Regions from separate parts of the Methylomusa anaerophila genome, predicted to be linked through region 2. Evidence: riboswitches for the same ligand, from Rfam matches in the RefSeq annotation. Region 2 holds a riboswitch; each other region holds the start of a gene.
The links. Region 2 has a riboswitch for thiamine pyrophosphate ahead of thiE (thiamine phosphate synthase). Riboswitches for the same ligand answer to the same signal wherever they lie in the genome.
Positions count from the first base shown of each region.

Region 1: another riboswitch for thiamine pyrophosphate. It lies ahead of thiS (sulfur carrier protein ThiS); the one in region 2 lies ahead of thiE (thiamine phosphate synthase).
Region 3: another riboswitch for thiamine pyrophosphate. It lies ahead of thiC (phosphomethylpyrimidine synthase ThiC); the one in region 2 lies ahead of thiE (thiamine phosphate synthase).

Region 1 is NZ_AP018449.1:3,841,137-3,848,361, forward strand. It holds gene MAMMFC1_RS17330 (Nif3-like dinuclear metal center hexameric protein) at 1-841, shown strand, start outside; TPP riboswitch at 926-1,035, shown strand; gene thiS (sulfur carrier protein ThiS) at 1,103-1,303, shown strand; gene MAMMFC1_RS17340 (thiazole synthase) at 1,307-2,077, shown strand; gene thiH (2-iminoacetate synthase ThiH) at 2,098-3,198, shown strand; gene MAMMFC1_RS17350 (3'-5' exoribonuclease YhaM family protein) at 3,284-4,210, shown strand; RNA gene rnpB (RNase P RNA component class A) at 4,291-4,644, shown strand; gene glnA (type I glutamate--ammonia ligase) at 4,860-6,290, shown strand; gene MAMMFC1_RS17365 (type I glutamate--ammonia ligase) at 6,555-7,225, shown strand, end outside.
Region 2 is NZ_AP018449.1:3,319,327-3,326,551, reverse strand. It holds gene hisD (histidinol dehydrogenase) at 1-1,191, opposite strand, end outside; gene hisG (ATP phosphoribosyltransferase) at 1,188-1,859, opposite strand; gene MAMMFC1_RS15020 (D-2-hydroxyacid dehydrogenase) at 2,091-3,047, shown strand; gene MAMMFC1_RS15015 (HDIG domain-containing metalloprotein) at 3,065-3,592, opposite strand; gene hisZ (ATP phosphoribosyltransferase regulatory subunit) at 3,621-4,805, opposite strand; gene MAMMFC1_RS15005 (YerC/YecD family TrpR-related protein) at 4,809-5,126, opposite strand; gene thiE (thiamine phosphate synthase) at 5,254-5,904, opposite strand; TPP riboswitch at 6,036-6,142, opposite strand; gene MAMMFC1_RS14995 (spore germination protein) at 6,182-7,225, opposite strand, start outside.
Region 3 is NZ_AP018449.1:2,874,310-2,881,534, forward strand. It holds gene MAMMFC1_RS12910 (O-linked N-acetylglucosamine transferase family protein) at 1-1,380, shown strand, start outside; gene MAMMFC1_RS12915 (hypothetical protein) at 1,434-1,793, shown strand; gene MAMMFC1_RS22700 (hypothetical protein) at 1,795-1,926, shown strand; gene MAMMFC1_RS12920 (hypothetical protein) at 2,033-2,836, opposite strand; TPP riboswitch at 3,106-3,220, shown strand; gene thiC (phosphomethylpyrimidine synthase ThiC) at 3,325-4,626, shown strand; gene MAMMFC1_RS12930 (nuclear transport factor 2 family protein) at 4,848-5,315, opposite strand; gene MAMMFC1_RS12935 (NmrA family NAD(P)-binding protein) at 5,374-6,234, opposite strand; gene MAMMFC1_RS12940 (TetR/AcrR family transcriptional regulator) at 6,456-7,040, opposite strand.

The DNA of each region.
Region 1 (7,225 bases), 520 kb from region 2:
AGATATTGCTGTTTTTGCGGCCCATACCAATTTGGATATAGCGGATGGTGGTGTAAATGATGTGCTGGCTGATAAGCTGGGCCTTAGAGATACAAAACCACTGAAAATCACGACAGCCGATAAATTACGTAAGCTGGTGGTTTTTGTACCCAAAAGCCATGTAGAAGAAGTACGTTCGGCCATGACCATGGCCGGAGCGGGTCATATCGGCAATTACAGCCATTGCACATTTCAAACGTCTGGAACAGGTACTTTTTTCCCTTTGGCAGGAACCAATCCTTATCTTGGTAAACAGGGACAGCTTGAATATGCGGATGAATATCGATTAGAGACTATTATACCGGAAAAGCTCAGCCACACTGTGATCAGCGCCATGATCAAAGCCCATCCCTATGAAGAGGTAGCTTATGATGAATATCCATTATTAAATGCCGGCGCTATTCATGGATTGGGACGAATAGGACGCATTGCAGCGCCTGTTTCACTCCGTAAATTTGCTGATGATGTGAAACAGGCACTAGGTATTCCCTATGTCGTTATAGCCGGTGACGCGGATAAAAATATTACGCAAGTTGCTGTATGCGGCGGCAGCGGCGCGGCCTTGATACCAAGCGCCGCTGCCGCCGGGGCGGATGTGCTGGTGACCGGTGACGTCAAGTATCATGAAGCCCAAGAAGCAGTAGCTAATGATCTAGCCATAATTGACGCCGGACATTTTCCCACGGAAAACCTTGTAATACCTGGCATTACAAATTATTTGCGTCAATGTGCGCGGCAAGCCAACTGGGATGTGGAAATTATTTTCAATACAATTAGCAATAATGTATTGTCTATATACTGACTGCCCGATAATTCACAGATAATTCACAAATTGTTTGACGCCTTGTCAAATATAATATAAAATAGAGGACATAGAAACAATTAATATGTCGGCCGAGGGAGCTCATGTTATGGGCTGAGAGTGGAACTAAAGAGTTCCTGACCTCTAGACCTGAACGGGATAATGCCCGCGTAGGAAAGGCGTTAATTTGAGATATTAGCGTGCCTGCTGAGCGGGTACGCTTTTTTGCCTTGTCATAATTGAATGGAACGGAGGCTGACTATGACGCTGACAATCAACGGAAAAGAAGAAATAGTGGCCAACGGAACAACTTTGGCTGCACTTATCCAAGAGAAAGGGTTGAAGCCTGCTGTTATCGTTGTGGAGTATAACGGAACAATCGTCAAAAAAGAAGAGTGGCCCAATATCATCTTAAAAAATACTGATTGTTTGGAGATTGTGGCCTTTATAGGAGGGGGTTAAATTATGTCTGATACATTTGCAATTGGCGGTAAAAATTTGACAAGTCGTTTGTTCCTAGGGACAGGCAAGTTTGCGTCAAATAAATTAATACCGGAAGTTGTCAGGTCTTCCGGTTCGCAAGTGATAACGGTAGCGCTTAGACGGGTAAACCCTGATCAACCAGAAGAGAACATTGTTTCCTATATTCCGCAAGATTGCATACTCATGCCTAATACATCCGGTGCAAGAAATGCCGGGGAAGCAATCCGTATTGCTCAGTTAGCAAGAGCGGCTGGTTGTGGTGATTGGATTAAAATTGAAGTTGTTTCAGATCATAGGTATCTGCTGCCGGATAATATGGAAACCATCAAAGCGACAGAAGTTTTGGCGGCGGAAGGATTCGTCGTTTTGCCCTATATGTGTCCTGATCTAATGGCAGCTAAAAAACTGGTTGAAGCCGGCGCGGCGGCAGTAATGCCTTTAGGAGCCCCAATCGGAACAAACCGCGGGTTAAAGATGAAAGAGCTCATTGGCATTCTAATCGAAGAGATATCTGTGCCAATTATTGTGGATGCAGGAATCGGACGCCCATCGGAAGCGGCGGAAGCTATGGAGATGGGAGCGGCGGCAGTACTTGTAAACACTGCGGTTGCGACAGCCGATGATCCCATAGCCATGGCGAAAGCTTTTGGGTTAGCTGTGGAGGCTGGTCGACTAGCGTATTTAGCGGGACCTGGTACCGTACGGGACTATGCCAGTGCGTCCTCGCCGTTGACAGGTTTTTTACATGAGTAGTTCGGCAGGAGGTGAGCAATGTGAGTGTCTATAGAGAACTTGAAAAGTATGATGGCTTTAATTTTTATGAGTTTTTTGACCAGGTCAAGGAAGGTACAATTTTACAAATATTAGATAAAAAACGCTTATCGGTTATAGACTATCTGGCCCTATTGTCTCCTGCGGCTGAACACCAGCTTGAGGCCATGGCCCAGCGGGCTCACCGGGAAACAGTACAAAACTTCGGCAAAACCATTTTGCTCTATACACCATTGTATCTTGCCAACTATTGTGTAAATCACTGTGTATATTGCGGGTTTCAAACTGCCAATAAAATTGCGAGAAAAAAATTGTCCCTTGAGGAAGTTACTCTAGAGGCAAAACAAATTGCTGCTACCGGGTTAAAACACATATTGCTGTTGACAGGCGAATCCCGCATTCATTCGTCCGTTTCTTACATCAAAGACTGTGTCGAAATATTGAAGCAGTATTTTACCTCGATCAGTATCGAGATTTACCCATTAGAGAAGGATGAATACGCCGAATTAATAGCCGCCGGAGTTGACGGACTTACCATTTATCAGGAGGTATATGATCAAGAGATATACTTAGACCTTCATAAAGCCGGACCGAAAAGAGATTTCCGGTATCGTCTCGATTGTCCCGAGCGAGCGTGTCAAGCCGGAATACGTACGGTAAATATTGGCGCCCTGCTGGGTCTGAACAACTGGCGTCAAGAGGCATTTATCACCGGAATACATGCCGACTATTTGCGCCGAAAGTATTTGGACGTGGAGGTAAGCATGTCACCGCCTCGCATGCGTCCGCACACAGGAGGATTTAAGCCGCGGGTGATAGTCAGCGATAAGAATCTTGTTCAATATCTTTTGGCTTTCCGGTTGTTCTTGCCCAGGTGCGGGATAACTTTGTCGACAAGAGAAAGCGCTTATCTGCGGGACAAATTATTGCCGTTGGGTGTGACGAAAATGTCAGCCGGTTCTTCCACGGCTGTCGGTGGTCATTCGCCAAACAAGACAACCGGCCAGTTCGAAATAGCGGATGAACGCAGTGTGGAAGAAATGACGGACATGCTATATGCGCAAGGTTATCAGCCGGTTTTCAAGGACTGGCAGATGTGGTAGATACAAAAAGCTTCATCACAGCAGGAATAAAGTGATGCTCCCGCGAATATATAGAAAAATATTTTTGATATGGGAGAAAAGAGACATGTTGCACGAGTTTCGTGTTGGTGACCAAATTAGGCACGTGAGTTTTTTAAGACTGCAAAAATCCGGTGTCGCCGCTAGTGGAGGAATGTTCGCCAGAGGCAGCTTGAGTGATAAAAGCGGCACACTAAATTTTATCACCTTTAATCAGGAAGTTGTCGAGTTTTTAAAAGAGTTGAGCAGCCAAGTTGTGGTTGTACATGGAACAGTTCAGGCAGATCGTTATGGCGGTGACGGCGCCCGGCAGGTTGTTGTGGAAAGGCTTGAACTGCCGACGGAAGACGAAGACTTATCTCATTTAATTCCAAGCACAACGAAAGATATCGACTTCTATAAACAATTACTCCAAGAGCTCATTGCCGGCATAAGCAAACCGCATCTGAAAGGACTCTTGACAAGTCTTTTTTCGGGAGATACATATAAAAAGTTTGTGAAGAGTCCGGCAGCTATGAGTTACCATCATGCTTATACCGGTGGATTATTGGAACACTCCGTGGATGTAGCCAGATTGGCACAGGCGATGGCAAGGGAGTGTCCAGGGGTTGAGCCTGATTTTGTTGTAGCCGGCGCCTTGCTCCATGATATCGGTAAAATAAGAGAACTTTCCCCGGATGTTGGTTTTGAATATACAGAGGTTGGGCGTTATATCGGACATTTAACCTTAGGCGCCTTAATGGTTGAAAAGGTCATGACTAAAGTTCAGGACTTTCCCAGGCAGGATGCCTTGAACCTTATGCATATCCTTCTGTCTCATCACGGATCCATGGATAAGGGATCACCGGTTGGCTGCGTAACGAAAGAAAGCCTGATTGTTCACTATGCCGACGAACTAAATGCTGTATTGAATCAATTTGATGAGCTGGAAAAGAACAACAAAGGGGAATGGCAGTATCACAAAATGTTAGGACGGCAAGTACGAGTAAAATGAACTTTTCACTTTAAAGCAACAATATAGCTTGAATTCCGGTTTAGTTTATGATAATATATAGTTCTTAATAATAAGGCGAATGAGTACGAAAGATGATCGCGGATGCTGAGGCATACGAGGAAAGTCCGAGCTCCATAGGGCAGGGTGCTGGATAACGTCCAGCGAGGGTGACCTTAGGGATAGTGCCACAGAAATGTAAACCGCCTGGGAAGCCAGGCAAGGATGGAACGGTGCGGTAAGAGCGCACCAGCAGTCAGGTGACTGGCTGGCTAGGTAAACCCCACCCGGAGCAAGACCGAATAGGGAAGGGATGAAGCTGCCCGCTGATCCTTCCGGGTTGTGTCGCTAGAGCCGCCAGGCAACTGTCGGCCAAGATAAATGATCATCTCCGTGGAAAAAACGGAACAGAACTCGGCTTATTGACTACTCATCCGCAATATTAAGAAGACTATTTTTAAAAACTATCTAGAAACTATATAGACAAACCTAAGTTTTGTGTTATAATTACATCATATGGTAAGGTGATGTTTTCATACCGTGGTCAGGCAATGGCGCCGTTGAGATGTTTGGGTTTAAAACCGAAACACTTGTCGGTGTCTTTTTTTATATATTTACAATTTTTACAATCAGAAGCAGGAGGTAAAGGATGATGAGTATGACTGTGCAAGAAGTATTAGCACTTGCCAAAACCAAAGGGGCCCAGTTCGTAGATTATAAGTTTATTGACCTTCCCGGTGTTTGGCAGCACAAAACAGTTCCTATCAGTGAATTTGATGAATCGGTTTTTACTGAGGGTACAGGTTTTGACGGTTCCAGTATCCGCGGTTTTCAGGGTATTGAAGAAAGTGATATGTTGCTGATTCCTGATCCGGGTACCGCAATTATTGATCCTTTCATGAAACTCCCCACTTTGAGCTTAATCTGTAATGTTGTATCCCCTGATAAAGTTAGCTATAGCCGCGACGCTCGTTACATAGCACAAAAGGCGGAAGCCTATTTGAAAAAATCCGGTATTGCCGATACCAGCTACTGGGGTCCGGAAGCTGAATTCTTCCTGTTTGATGATGTACGCTATGACGCTACCCAAAATACAGCTTATTATGCCGTAGATTCCGAAGAAGCGATTTGGAACACCGGCAAAAGTGAAAATCCCAATCTTGGCTACAAGATTCGGAATAAAGAAGGATATTTGCCTGTTCCCCCGGCAGATGCCACCCATGACATCCGGTCGGAAATGTCCGCAGTTTTAGAAAGCTTAGGCATACAGGTAGAAGCCCATCATCACGAAGTTGCTACCGCTGGCCAAGGCGAAATTGATATGCGGTTTGACACTCTAACTACTATGGGTGACAAACTAATGCTGTTTAAATATGTGGTCAGAAATGTAGCCAAACTTCATGGAAAAGTAGCTACCTTCATGCCGAAACCGTTGTTCGGCGATAACGGCAGCGGTATGCATGTGCATCAGAGTCTTTGGGGCAACGGCAGTCCATTGTTTTTCGACTCTAACAACTATGCTCAACTCAGCCAAACTGCTTTATATTACATTGGCGGTCTTTTAACACATGCTTCCGCGCTTCTGGCTATTTCCTCACCGACCACTAATTCTTACAAGCGGCTGGTACCAGGTTATGAAGCACCGGTTAACATTGCCTTCTCCGCCCGTAACCGCAGTGCCGCTATCAGGATTCCCATGTATTCCAACAATCCCAAGGCAAAACGTATTGAATTCCGCCCGCCCGATCCTTCTTGCAATCCCTATTTGGCCTTTGCAGCGATGCTTATGGCCGGTATTGACGGAATCAAAAATAAAATCGATCCGGTTGCAGCCGGGTTCGGGCCGTTGCAAGTCAATATCTACGAATTGTCACCGGAAGAAAAAGCTAAAGTTAAGAGCGTACCCGGCTCCCTGGAAGGGGCGCTTAAAGCATTGGAAGACGACCATGCCTTCTTATTGGAAGGCGGAGTATTTACACAAGACCTTCTGGAAACCTGGATTTCGTACAAATACGCCAATGAAGTCGATGCAGTACGCCTACGTCCGCATCCCATAGAGTACAAACTTTATTTTGACATTTAAAAAAATACTTCAAAAATACAGAGAAAGCGTTAGTTTCGTCTAACGCTTTCTTTTTTATGACCAATTGCCGTAAAATAGATTTTTTAACCATATCTTATGCTGGTGAAGAAGGATAAATACATTCTACAAGGAATATATTATAATCGTGTCCCTCAATAGCGTCCAAAACACATAAATATTAGCTTTGTCTTTAATAGCTGGATCCGGCATTCTGTCTTTGGTCGTCAAATAGGGCAACATGATAAATATAACGAGGTGGAAAATATGGTGAAAGATTTGTTGTACGTGATCCCGGCCGGCAAGTATGGCAAAGAAGATCTGGTTAATCTCCTGAAGAATCATCCCGAGATAAAATTTGTCTCTCTTGTTGGTATTGATTTGGCGGGTAATGACACTGACGAAAAAATACCCATTCAATTATTTTTAAAAAATGTTGATGATTTTTTCGCCGGCAGTGCAGTGCAGACTGATGGATCTTCCGTCGTGTTAACAGGCGTTGCCACATTGAACAATGCCAAGGTTGACATGATAGCTGATCCAAATGTTAATTGGCCTGTTGACTATAACTACGAATTGACCGATGAAGAGACCGGTAAACCGGTCGGCACTCTCCGCATTCCGTCTTTCTTGGTTCATAACGGTGTCCGTGTTGATTCCCGTTCCATACTGGCTCAAAGCCTGGAATATATAAAATCTGAACTTCTTTCACTGTTTAAAAGGAATACCAAAATTGCCGGTATAGAGCATGTCAGTGCTGATGAAATTGAAGATGTGGTCTTTACTTCGGCGACTGAGCTTGAATTCTGGGTTAAAACTCCGGCCAACAAAGCCGAAGTTGAAGAACTTTCCGCTTCTCAGGTTATGCAGGAACAGTACTGGCAGCGTACCCGCGGCAATGTACGCACGGCGATGGAACAGGCGATTTTAATGCTGGC
Region 2 (7,225 bases):
GGAATAAAAACGGGCTGTTCCACCGGTCGGCAATATATGATTGGGTCCGGCGAAATAATCGCCTAAAGGCTCCGGCGAGTAAGGCCCCAAAAATACTGCGCCGGCATGACGCACATACGGCAACAGCTTGAAAGGTTCAGCTGTTAAGATCTCCAGGTGCTCGGGAGCAGACAGGTTGGCAAGCTCCATCGCTTCCATCATATCGCTGGCGATAATGATTAGGCCATTCTCTTCTATAGACTCGGCGGCAATATCTTTGCGAGGCAAAAGTTCAAGCTGCCGCTTTACTTCACCGGTAACCTTGCCTGCTAATTCCCGGGAATCGGTGATGAGAATGCTCGACGCCAGCGGGTCATGTTCCGCCTGGCTTAACATGTCGGCCGCTACATAAGCCGGATCGGCGGTGTCGTCCGCAACAATGAGAATTTCGCTGGGACCGGCAAGCATGTCTATGTCGCAATGCCCATAGACAGCTTTTTTGGCCAAGGTAACAAAAAGGTTTCCCGGTCCGGTTATCTTATCAACCTTGGGAACGGTTTTGGTGCCAAAAGCCAGAGCGGCAATCGCTTGCGCTCCGCCCAGCTTAAATATCCTGGTTACGTTTGCTAAGCGGGCGGCGGCCAAAACATAAGGATTAACCGTACCATCCTTGGCCGGCGGAACAACCATGATAATCTCCTTGACGCCGGCAACAGCAGCCGGCACGGCGTTCATAATGACAGAAGAAGGATATGCCGCAGTACCACCGGGAACATAGATGCCTACCCGGTCAATGGGCAGGCATTTCTGCCCCAGCATGGCGCCGTGATTTCGTTCCGTTAGCCAGGATTTAGGCATCTGTTCGGCGTGAAAACGACGGACATTGACAACTGCCTGCTCCAAGGCAGCAAGGACACTCTTGTCAATTGTTTCCATAGCCTGGTCGATATCGGCCTCAGATACTGCCAGCGTATCAGCCGTTAAGTCAACTCCATCAATAACCGATGTGTAACGAAGGATGGCCTCGTCGCCCTGCTTGCGCACTTCTTCTATAATTTGGGCGACAACTTCCTGGGCAGTCATTTCCTTGCCGAACATTTCGCTGATCTTAGCCCGGACGCCGCTGCTCAATACTACTTTATCAAAAGAGGGCTTTTCCAGAACTTCAGCCATTTCTTCTTTAGTTAAAAATCCATTATATATTGTTTTCATTTTGCTTTCTCACTTTCTCTGTCGATAAGACCTTTAAGTCCTTCTACTATTTGATTGATACGGTTAAACTTCATTTTAAAACTAACCCGGTTGGCGATAAAACGGGCTGTGGCCGGATGGATTTGGGCCACCTCCACCAGATTGTTCTCCCTGAGAGTTCGCCCTGTCTCCACCAGATCAACGATCATTTCCGCCAGTCCCACCATCGGCGCTAATTCGATGGACCCGTTCAGCTTGATGATTTCCATTTGAATACCGATGCCATGAAAAAAGCTTTCCGCCACCCGCGGGTATTTTGTTGCAACCCGCATATGGGCGTAGTCACTCATTTTTTCCTGTTTCAGCGCTTGGGGCACGGCTACCATCATGCGGCAATAACCAAATTTTAGATCTAAAAGCTCATAGACATCCTTATTTTCTTCCAACAAGACATCCTTGCCAATAATGCCGATATCAGCCGCGCCGTATTCCACATAAGTAGGCAAATCGGCCGTCTTGGTAATAATGAACCGAATTTTCTTTTCCGTATTGGCAATAACCAGTTTGCGTGAATTCTCGCTCAGGCCTTCAGCAGTATACCCTAGCTTCGCCAGCATTTCGGCTGAAGGAATGAACAATTTCCCTTTTGGCAAAGCAATTGTAAGGTATTCCATATCACTTGAGGTCATTGTATAGCCTCCTGCATAGCTTTAGTTATTTAAAGCATTAACATGTTAATATACTATCATCTCAAATATTAATCCGTCAATATCCATACAAGATTTTTTCTGTTCAAAAATATATATAATATAGTTGAGTTTGTTTATTTAGTAAACATAGGAAAACAAAAGCCATATATAGAACATATATAAAATATGTAGTTAAATAATAAGGAAGGAAAGAAAAAGGGGGTATTTCTTATGCCCGAACTCAATATCCTGGTCCTTAATAATCTGGCCGAACGGCATCTTAGGGCGATAACAGATGTCGAACCTAATATTCAGGTGATTATAAGCAACACTGCAAACGCGGCGCAATATATAAAAGATACCGACATTCTTGTAACTTGGGGTGGGGCCGATACACAGCCCCTCTATCTGCAGGCGCGCAGACTAAAATGGATTCACGCCCTCAGCGCCGGGGTGGAAAACTTGTTATTTCCCGAAATTCAAAAGTCGGATATTATCTTGACCAATTCTAAAGGAATCCACGGTATTCCTGTATCGGAACATGTTTTGGCCATGATTCTCTCTTTTACCAGAGGCCTAAATTTATCAGCGCGTTATCAAACCGAACAAAAATGGCAGCGGGCACCTTTGGACGAAATATTCGAAAAAACCATTGGCATAATAGGCTTAGGCTCCATTGGCCGGGAAATCGCCAAAAAATCAAAGGCGCTGGGAATGCACGTACTGGCATACAAACAGCAGGTAACCACTGAACTATTCGTAGATAAACTATATCCTGCAGACAACCAAAATCTTCGTGACATGCTCAGCCGGTCCGACTTTGTAGTTGTAGCTTTGCCGCTTACAGAAGCAACCAAAGAATTGATCTGTTTAGAACACTTTCAGTGTATGAAACCTTCGGCGTATTTTTTTAACATTGCCCGCGGGAGTATTGTAAAAGAGGCTGATTTGATTTTGGCATTAGAGCAAAAGATCATTCAAGGCGCCGGGCTGGATGTATTTGAAAAAGAACCGCTTCCCGACACCAGTCCTTTGTGGAATATGCCCAATGTGATCATTACCCCGCATATTGCCGCCCTGTCACCGGCTTACCTGGATCGCGCCCTGAAACTGTTTGTTGATAACCTTACCCGCTTTACCCAAGGCAGGGATATGCTGAATGTGATTGACAAAGCAAAAGGTTATTAGCTCTATTCTCTATTCTCTTAGTGCATATTATCGGCTGTTCGCAGCACTCGCAGCTCCGGCGCATCGTTTGCCGCCGGAGCTGCATGATGTTTGCCCACTATATATACCACTTCCCCCTCAACTCCTTGTGCGGCAAGCATGTCGGCGCCGCGAGCGGGATGATGATAGTAAATATATATAGCATGCCTTACATTGGCAATTCTTCCGCCCCGGCCTTCCCGCCCCCAAGCCCGGGTCCACTCAGGTACGACCTTATTGAGAATAACGGTAACAATTTTGTCCAAAGTGCTTACATCGCCTTTAACTTTGCCTACATCATGCAGCAAGGCAGCTTTCAATAAAACTTTACTGTTAATACTCTTATTCCCCTGAGCAAGCTCTAAAGCGCTATAGGCAACATTTAGCGAGTGGCGCTGGTCAGGCAGGTTCATACGCCAAAACAATGCCGCTTCCTTTTCCGTTAAATGGCAGGCGACAAAATTCCTATCGTCCTGGTTAATTTCAGCTCTTAAAGCGGCAACGACCTGTTTTACCCGGTTCAACATTGACTAATCCTTTTATTACTTTATTCACTCACTCGATATAAATTAATTCCCGATATCCCCGTTCACGCTGCGCCACCTCTGCCTGGTCTCTGGTTTGTGGTCCCAGCGCCAATTCCGCTATTCGACCCAAGCCACGTTGTTCTTGCGCAGTCGCAATAGCCTTCGACAGCAGTCCCTGCTTCCAGGCAATATACACATCCTTGGCTTTTATGTTTATATTTATACCTTGCCGCTCCAGAGCCAGCAACACTCGTTCAATTCCAAGGGCAAAACCCGTAGCCGGACATTCAATACCAAAAGCAGCAACCATTTTGTCGTATCTGCCGCCCCCGCACAGCGGGAAGCCCAATCCCGGCGTGTATGCTTCAAATACCATGCCGGTATAGTAATCCAAATCGCGAATGATTCCCAAATCAAAATTGACGTATTGATCCACGCCGTAACCCGTAAGCAGTCTGCGGATGTCAGCCAGATTATCCAGCGCCTGCCGGCTGAGGTCATTTTGCACCAAGTGATAGGCCTGGTCGAGCATATCATTCCGGCCATGAAGTAGCGGAATCCGCTGCAAAAGCTTCTGGGTACCGGTACTTAAACCACACTGTGATAAAATTTCCCCTAACCCTACTAAATCGCGGGTAACCATGCAGTGCTTAACTTTATGCCGATACTCAGCCTCAAGACCGCTCTCAGCCATGATACCGTTAATAAATTCCACCTGACCCAAACTGATTTGAAAATTAGCAAGACCTGATTCTAACATGGCGTTCACGGCTAATGCCACCACTTCCGCATCAGCCGCCGGGTCAGAAGCACCCAACAGCTCGACTCCGGCTTGATAAAATTCACACTGCCGTCCGGCTTGCGCCAGCTCGTGCCGAAACACATTGGTCAAATAGAACAGCCGAACCGGCGGGGGAGTTTCCTTAAGCCGGGTAGCCGCTACCCGGGCCAAAGGAGTCGTCATGTCGGGCCGCAATACCAGAATACGATTATTTTTGTCAAAGAATTTAAATACATGCTGGAGCATTTCATCACCAGCGCCGATAGACAAAGTTTGCAGATACTCGAAAGTAGGCGTGATTACCTCTTCATAGCCCCATTTTGTAAATAAATCCGCCAAGGAGTTCTCCACCGTTCGCTTCTGCTTAGCTTCACGCGGCAGCAAGTCACGTGTTCCATAAGGTATTTGCGGTACATATTGGTCCCGGTTCATATGCTATAAACTCTCCATTCTCTTGTTTTCTTCCTCAAGGCGAAGTAAAACCTGTTTGTAACCATCCGCGCCATAATATAAACAGCGTTTCACCCTGCTGACGGTCGCAGTGCTGGCCCCTGTCCGATCTACTATTTCATCGTATGTGTGGCCCGCCTTCAACATTCTGGCTACTTCCAGCCGCTGAGCCATAGCTTTTAATTCGCTAATTGTACAGACATCTTCAAAAAACTGGTAGCACTCTTCCTCAGTCTGTAAAGACAATATGGCCTGAAATAACCGGTCGGTTAAGTCATCTTTAAGCTTAGGGTTTACCGGCACAAATTCCGCCCTCCTCGCGAATCGGCAAACTTAAATCTAAATTTTTCTATTCGTCATCAAAATCAGATTCCCTGCTTTACTGCTTTAATCCTTCGATTCTTTACAATATGAAAATATATTAACTTCATTACCTGTTCATTTCCTGCCTTAGCGCGGCAACCTTAGCGCCAATATTCTCAGCGCCCACGATTTCGCTGACCAAGGCAATGGTACGCGCCCCATGGTTTTTGACCAATCTGATGTTATGCTCTTTGATTCCGCCGATGGCAACAAACGGCAGGTTTATATTGCCTGCCACATAATCCAAATACTCCAGCCCGACGGGCGCGCAAACATCCTCTTTTTTTATGCCCGGCGTATAAATAGGACCAACGCCAATATAATCAACCGCACCTAGACGAACAGCAGCAGCAGCCTGGCCAGGCGAGTGGGTGGAAAGACCAATAAGCATATTCTCGCCCACCAGCTTGCGAACTGCTTGCGGCGGCAGATCATCCTGACCGATATGCACACCGTCAGCTTCTACCAGAATGGCCAAATCAATGTGATCATTTACAATAAAGGTTACACCTGCAGCCCGGGTCTTTTCCCGGATAATAAGGCACTCTTCATATTTCGCCCGCGCTTGCTTCTTTTTTTCCCGGTATTGAATAATTTTGATTCCGGCAGCGATTAGCAAGTCGACAATTTCCACATTGGTGCGCCCTAATGAATAGTCTGCCGCCGTTATGCCGTAAATGTCGGCAGCTATCAGATTCTCCAGATGAAAGTTTTTCATTGGCTACTCTCCTCATCACTTGTTTATACCCAGAATATAATTTAGCACAATGTCAGCCTGTTTGGCCGCCGCTATAGTTACGCGGGGAGCCCATAATACCAAAAAGCGCGACTCACAAAATGAGGCGCGCCAAATCATTACCATTACCTTCCTACGCGGGCATTATCCCGATCAGGTAAAAGGTCTGGCGCTTACAGCCCACTCTCAGCCCATAACATGAGCTCCCTTGGTAATTTCTATATTACATCTTTTATATGCAGCTGGCAATAGTCTGAAATCACTTCTCCTGCCGGTCCTTGTCCTGGGGCTTGAGCATGGCCGGACGGAGGACTTTCTTCGGTATCGGCAGCCGGAAAATGACATCTTTCATTGCCTGGTAATTAAAGGGGAATAACGGCCAAAGATAGGGAAAATTTAAAGATTTAGTCCCTAACATTATCAGAAAGATCGCAATGATCCCAATGAACAGACCAGGCAATTTGAAAAACATTACGAGGAGGAGCAGGCCGATTCTGAAAAAGCGCATAGTCATGGAAAGCTCTACACTCGGTGTTGCAAATCCTCCTACCGCCGCAACAGCCGTATAAAAAATGACCTCATTGCCGAACAGCCCGACTTTGGTCGCAAATTCTCCCAGCATAAAAGCGCCGATGAATCCTAAAGCGGTTGATTGCGCCGACGGAACATGAACAGTAGCCATACGAACCAGTTCAACGCCGATATCCGCGAGAATAAACTGCACTCCCAGCGGAATAATCCCCGGATCACGCGGGCCCAAAAAAGCGAGAGATTCCGGCAAAAGATGCTGCTGCAAACTCATGGCAAGCCACACCGGCGGCAACAGCAGAGACATGAGTATGCCAAATAGCCGCACCAAACGCAGATAGGAGCCGATCAGGGGGTTTTGATGATACTCTTCCACATGCTGCACATGATGCCAGAAGGTAGTAGGCAATATCATAGCATCAGGCGTTGTATCAACAATGAGGCAGACATGCCCCTCTAAAAGGTGAACCGCAACTACATCCGGCCGCTCAGTGTACCGCACTTTGGGAAGCGGATTCCATTTACTGCCGCGAAGAACGAATTCTTCAATGGCTTTTTCCGCCATTGGGACACCATCAATTACAATACTGTTAAGGCGTTCCTTAATGATTTTGATTAAATCCGGGTTGACTATATCCTTTATATAAGCAACAGCGACGTCTGTCTGTGATCTGGTACCCACTTTAACGATTTCAAACCGTAGATTCGGGTCGCGTAACCGCCGCCGGATCAAGCTTGTACTAAACGGCAAAGTCTCAACAAAGGAGTCCCTGGA
Region 3 (7,225 bases), 450 kb from region 2:
TTTACTTTTTGGATGATTAATACTCCTTACTTCAGTGGGCGGGAAACCCAGCGGCAAAAATTCCTAACCTGCGCCACCGACTTGTGCCGGGAAGCTTTGAACCATGTTCAGCACCGGCTGCCAAGCGTTTTTGTCGCCTTGGTGCAGGAATTCGTCGCCAATTATTGGAGCATTTCATATTTGGGCGGTAATAACATCCAATCGTTGTCCGCTTTTGGTGATCTGATTTCAACTCATATGCAACATTATTTTCCCCGCTATGCCGCTTTGAATTTTAGTGACCGGAAACCCGGCGCCGGCCGCAAAATCCGCGTAGGTTATATTTCCCGTAATTTTTACAGTCAGGCGGTCAGTTATTATATGGTTAACCGTCTCATTCATCATGATAAAAATCGATTTGAGGTATATACCTTTGCTTTGGGGGATACCCACGATGAGATTAGCGAGCTTTTTGTCAAGCATAGTGACCGGTTTCAGCGTTTCAACAATCTGTATGACGTGCCTGCTATTGCCCAGAGTATTACGGACAGTGAGCTGGATATTCTTATTTACACCGACATTGGTATGGACCCGGCCACCTATATGCTGGCCGGACTCCAACTGGCGCCTGTGCAGTGCGCCCTGGTCGGGCACGGGACCACTACCGGGCTGCCGACAATTCAGTATTATATCAGTGGCGATTTTGAACCGGCGGACGCTGCGGCTCATTACCGGGAAAAGCTGGTGAGACTGCCCAACCTGGGGGCGGCCCAATATCCGCCGCCTTTTGGGCGTCAGAAAATTCTTTCCCGGCAAGCCTGGAACATACCGGCAGATATGGTGGTATTCGTTTCCTGCGCCAACGGAATCAAGCATGTTGCCGGACGGGACTACATTTTTGCCGAAATATTGAAACAGGCGGACAATGCCTGGATCATACTCAAGCCGTGCCATTCAGCAAATGTTGACCAGCGGCTTGTCCGGCGGATTATGAATGCGGCCAAGGAGGCGGGGGTTGACAACAGGCTGTTTGTCGTGCCGCCATTACCCTTTGTTTCCTCCTTGCTGGCTGTCGCCGATATACAATTGGATACTTACCCTTATGGCGGCTGGACTACCAATATGGAAGCGTTGTACGTGGGATTGCCCGTTGTTACGCAGGAGGGAGATATGGCGCGCAGCCGCTGGGGGGCTTATATGCTGAGAGCATTGGGAATTAACGAGGGCATTGCCGCCAATGAGGGTGAATACATTCAGTGGGCGGTAAGGTTTGCTCAGAATGCACAACTGCGTCGCAGTGTAAAACAGAGAATTAAGGAAAGAGCCAGAGATGTGCTGTTCAATGGTTCTGCGGCGCAAGCGGCTTATGAAGAGGCGCTTGCGCAGATGATTGAGCAATAGAGCAATATTGCCCTAAGCATGATCCGTGATGCGCTAAAGGAGTGTGAAGCAAATTGGATTTGGAAATGCTGCTTCAGGAAGGAAATGTTATATATCAGGAAGGTGACCGGAAAATCTATCTGGCGCCGGATGCTGCTACGCTGCAAAAGGTGCTATCCCAAATTCCCGGTAGCGCTTCCGGGGAATACAGCCGAAGCAAATTATGGAATCAGGTGTCAATCGAAGACAGTAACAGGAGCTTGCTGAAGGAGTTATCTATACGGCTCCGGGATGTGGAAGAAAAATTGATACAATTAGACGCTAAGCGGCGGCGAAGGCGGCGGGCGAAATATAGCCTGCGCTGGAGGTTAAAGCGGTTGTGCGGATATCCGGTCAGAGGAATGAAGCGGCTTTTGCGGATGCTGCGCCACTGAAATGGTTCAGAGCACTTTCCTATTTCGCCGGTATCGTTTTCAACGACAGGAGTGTTTGATACTGCAAAAAGGGATATTCGATGCCGGAATCGGCTCGGATATCCCTTCCATGATTGCTTTCATTCGTACGTAGAATTTTGGGTAAAAGTCAGGCAAAAGATATTGACAAAATGCCTGTGGCGGCGCTTTGTCGATATTCAATCAGGATGTAAAAAGTCAGTTTCCCGGTTTTAGACACTCTAGAAGCAGCCTTGTGGAGCTGCGGGGATTTGATGACCGGTGAAATCATTGGAAACAGTGATGCTGACAAAGCCGGCATTTCTTTGTACATCGGTGATTTCGTACGGACGCAGGCCAGTTACCCACAGGTTTTCATGTTTCCAAAGTTTGTCGACAATTTTTCCAGTAATATCCAGATGACGACCGTTAACCGGGTCGTTGAAGAACTCAGCTGCTACCTGGATCAACAGGCTGGAGCCGTCGATTTCTTTTAGCTCGTTAGGCAGCTCATTGGGGCCGACCACATTCACCGGATCGTTGCAGCCGGTGCCAATCGGCGGGAAACGGAAGAAGGTATTGCAAGTCCTGGTAATGCCGACAGGCATGATAATTTGGGGACAAGAAATGTTGGGATGCACAACCAGCAAGTCAACCGCTACGTTGACTCCTTGACAATCCGGCGCTAATTCTTCTGATGCGGCAGTGATAAATACTTCGGCAACGCCGCTGGGCGGGAAGGTAGGTGGGCAGCAGCAGGCTGTACGGGGCCCTAAACGGCAATTGCCGGTTCCCGGAAAGTTAAACGTACAAGAGATATTCTGAGCGCATATGAGACGGACTTCTTCAACAGAGATGTCGTGGCACTCGCAGTTCGGGGTGATGTTGACAGGTGCCAAATCAAGCCCAAAATTGGCCCGGCAATTTGGGTCGGAATGTATTGCACAGCAATCAGTGCAAAGGTTGTTAGGGTCAGAACATGACTCTTGACGAACGGCATTTTCAAAAATGGAAAAGTTGGGCACCTGTAATTTGGTTTGTTCCATTACCAATATCCTCCTTTAGTTTTACTAACATACCGGTTTTGCCGGTACTATTAAATTATTGCTTGGAAAGGGGGCAGTTATAGTGGACTACTAGGGCATAAGAGTGAGTTATGTGTTCTTAGTACATAATATGAGCATCAGGTTGAAATGTGCAAAAACCGATAAAATATTGATTTTGTTAGAGTTTTCCGTAAGCGCGTTTTTGGTACTTTTTTATAATAACCCTTGTCAGCGGCACTATTATGTGGTAAAGTCAAAATTAATAAAAATATAGGCGCTAGGGGGGCCAGATGAGGCTGGCTGAGATATAGACCCGATTCTAAGTCTATGACCCTCGAACCTGATGTGGCTAGTACCACCGTAGGGAAGCGGATGATGATGACAAACGGCAAGCTTACTACGTGCAATCGTATATAGCTCGCCGTTCCTATTTTTTGTTTGTTAATTAATCCTGAATTTCCGGGCATACACAAAGGAGGAGCAGAACTGTGGAATACAATACTCAGATGGACGCCGCCCGCAAGGGCATTGTTACCAAACAAATGGAGATTGTGGCTCGCAAAGAAAAAATGGATGTTAACCGGCTGCAGCAACTGGTAGCTGCAGGAAAAGTTGTCATTCCCGCCAATAAAAATCACAAATCCCTGGATCCGGAAGGTGTGGGAAACGGTCTCAGGACTAAAATCAATGTCAATATTGGGGTGTCGAAAGACTGCTACAACCTTGATTTGGAGCTTGAAAAAGCAAAAAGAGCCATTGAACTCAAGGCCGAAGCCATTATGGACCTGAGTTGCTATGGCAAAACGCAGGAATTCCGTCGGCGGTTAATCGCCATGGCGCCTGTCATGATTGGTACGGTGCCTATGTATGATGCCGTCGGCATGCTGGATAAAGAATTGAAAGATATTACAGTGGATGAATTCTTCAGTGTAGTGGAACGACACGCTGAAGATGGTGTGGATTTCATGACTATCCATTCCGGTATTAACCGGGCCACTGCCGAAAAGGTGAAAAACAACAGGCGTCTAACGAATATCGTGTCCCGCGGGGGATCCTTGCTTTTTGCCTGGATGGAATTGAATAACCGGGAAAACCCCTTTTTTGAATATTATGACCGCCTCTTAGACATCTGTGAAAGGTATGATGTAACCATTAGCCTGGGAGATGCCTGCCGGCCCGGTTCCATCCACGACGCCACCGACGCGGCGCAAATTGAGGAACTGATTGTGCTGGGCGAACTGACCAAGCGGGCTTGGGCCAGGAATGTGCAAGTCATGATTGAAGGTCCCGGTCATATGGCGATTAATGAGATTGCGGCCAATATGCTCCTGGAAAAACGGCTGTGTCATGGCGCTCCCTTTTACGTTTTAGGTCCGATTGTAACCGATGTTGCGCCGGGCTACGACCATATTACCAGCGCTATCGGCGGGGCTATCGCCGCCGCCAGCGGCGCGGATTTCCTCTGCTACGTTACTCCCGCCGAACATCTGCGCCTGCCTGATCTGGAAGACATGAAAGAAGGCATAATCGCCTCCCGCATCGCGGCCCATGCCGCCGACATCGCCAAGGGAATTCCCGGCGCCCGCGACTGGGACAACGCCATGAGCGCCGCCAGGGCGGAAGTCAACTTCCCGCGTATGATTGAACTGGCTATTGATCCGGAAAAAGCCGGACGCTACCGGGAGCAATCCCAACCGGAATGTGAAGACACCTGCACTATGTGCGGCAAGATGTGCCCGATGAAGAATATGAAGAAGATTTTGAACGGGGAAGATTTGACGATAAAATAGAATGAATAATTGGGCGGCAGAGTAAACTGGGCGGCGGAGTAAACGCCATTACCGGGTCTTAGCCAACGCTCCACCGTGCTACTTGACTTCCGCTTATGGCTAAGACCCGGTAATGGCTGCCGGGAGGCAGGAGTTTTGGCATGGGGACGGTTCGCTTGACATTAGTTAAGAGGTGTATCAATAGAACCGCGTTCCTGCGGCACTTAGTGTGGCACTTGGTATTACTGCTCGTTTAAGGCATTCTGTAAGGATGCTGTATCCAAAAGCGCTACAAGCGCTATTACCGGATTCCAATAATCTTTGTAATGGACGATTTTATTATCTTTGGTTTCGATGACGGAGATATATTTCTGAAGATAGGGCTTGCTGGTAGTCAGGGTTCGCCCTTCCTCAATTTCGAATTCGACTATCATAATATTAGGGTTCAACGTGAAGTGAAACGTTGGTTCACTAAACCGTGTGACATCAAATTGTTGAGGGAAGTCTTTTATATATTCATAAATGGCAGCCTTCCCTTCAAGTTTTTGAGTAAAGCCTTTTGGAGCGTAAGGAAACTCGAACAGCGCATTGTCATCAAAAAGTTCAATAAATTGACTCATATCTTTTTCCAAAATAGATTTGCAAAATTTACTGAAAACCTCCCGGGAAGATTCCCGCTTCATTTCGTTATTTGTTGGATTGAATATCATATTTACCACTCCTTGTATTAGTTTGTTCGTTATAGATATGCAATTAGATTCACCGCTTTCATTTTTGTTTCCAATAGGAGGCGTGCGCAACGGCGAAATCATGCAGAGACCTGGGCGGTCGTCCGGTTATATGTTCAACTGTATCCGTAACCTGGTCTTCGGTACTGTGAAGTCTGATCGCTTCATCCAATCCTGCGAGAAAACGGGCGTAGTCTTCGCCCATCTCCAATTTCATCATCCCGGCCGCCAGCTCTTCCGTGCTGATATTCACATGTTTGATGGTTCGCCCAGCAATCGCCCCGATGATTTCACCAGCTTCCGCGTAACTAAGGGATTGAGGACCTGTGATGACATGATCGGTATTATGAGATTGTTCGTCAATCAGCGCTCTTACTCCAACCTCGGCAATATCGTCGGCATCAACGAATCCAACCCGACCCGATCCTGTAGCGGTAATCATCGTCCCGTCACTGTTAATTTGAGCTCCGTGATGACCCTCAGTGAAATTTTGCATAAAGTAAGAAGGCCGCAATACCACCCACTCCGGCACAAGCTGGCGGAGTGCCTGATGCACCTTGCCAAACACCGGTCCGCCTTCAGGCACAGAAGCGCTGCTGAGCAAAACTACTCGGCGCACGCCTGCCTTCACAGCCCTCGCCACAAACGGCAATACTATCTTGGATGGATCCATGACTGCAACCGGACCAACCAAATAAATTTTATCCACGTTTTTCAAAGCCGGTTCGTGTGTTGTTTCATCAAACCAATCGAAAGTCACATGCTTATTTGTGCTGCCTGGTGCGGGAGTGCCGCGGTCGGCCGTACGAACGGCATAACCGAGATCTGTAAGTCTTTTCGCTATACGGCTTCCCGTTTTGCCTCTTCCGCCTGTTACTAGAATTTTACCGCTGTTAGTCATATTAACTACCCCCTTTTTCTTTCCTTTTTGGACTGATAAGTCCGGAATGGTTGTAACAGTTAATCAAAATTGAAATATTGATTTTGCAAACCAGAAACCGATTATGCAAATCCCATGCCTGCTTGCGGCTGTACCGGCTGTATTATGCTTGTTACCAAATGATTTTCTAGACCGAACGATCTAATAATTTTAAAAATAAATGAAGCGTCTATACCGCTCCCTTAATAGTCAAGCGTAGAGAGTATGACAACTGCAATATCGTCCAAAACTTCCGGATTCGAGGTTAATTTAGCAGTCTGGGTTAACGAATACCGCGCATGATTCAAAAATCGGGCAAGGGCAAGGGGATCCTGACGGTCACTGATTTCACCCTGTTTTTGGGCGCGCACCAATGCTTTATAAAAAGCTTGCTCCAAACGCGCCATATCTTGTTTGAAAAACGCTGCGATGTCCGGATCGTGAGGGACTTGATCAATGGCACTGTACAAAATAAAGCATTCCTTCTGGCGCAGTTCATCCTTCAGAACGGCTGCAATCTGATGAATGATATCGGCAATGGCTTCCTTCACTGAACCAGTGCGTTCCAGACAGGAAATGACGGCATCGGTTTTCTCATTCATATAATATTTCACTGCCGAAATAAAGAGCTCTCTTTTGGTTCCATACGTATCATATAGGCTTTGGCGGGCTATACCTAACCCATCGAGTAAATTTTGCAGCGAAGTACCTTCATAACCATAGTGGCCAAATACCTCCATAGCCTTGTGCAGCACAAGCGTTGTATCGAATTCCTTGCTCCTGCCCATGCACTTTAATACCTCCTTTCTGATACCTATTTTATCTTTTCTAGACTATTTAGTCAAAAAAATAATTTCAGAAGCGGGTAGTGTTCCAATTTTTTATTTGAATATCAAGTTGCCTCAGTTTAGTAATCGTTATTGAACATTTATTTAGAGTTTTGCCGCTTATAGAGGGATTTATATTCAAGCAG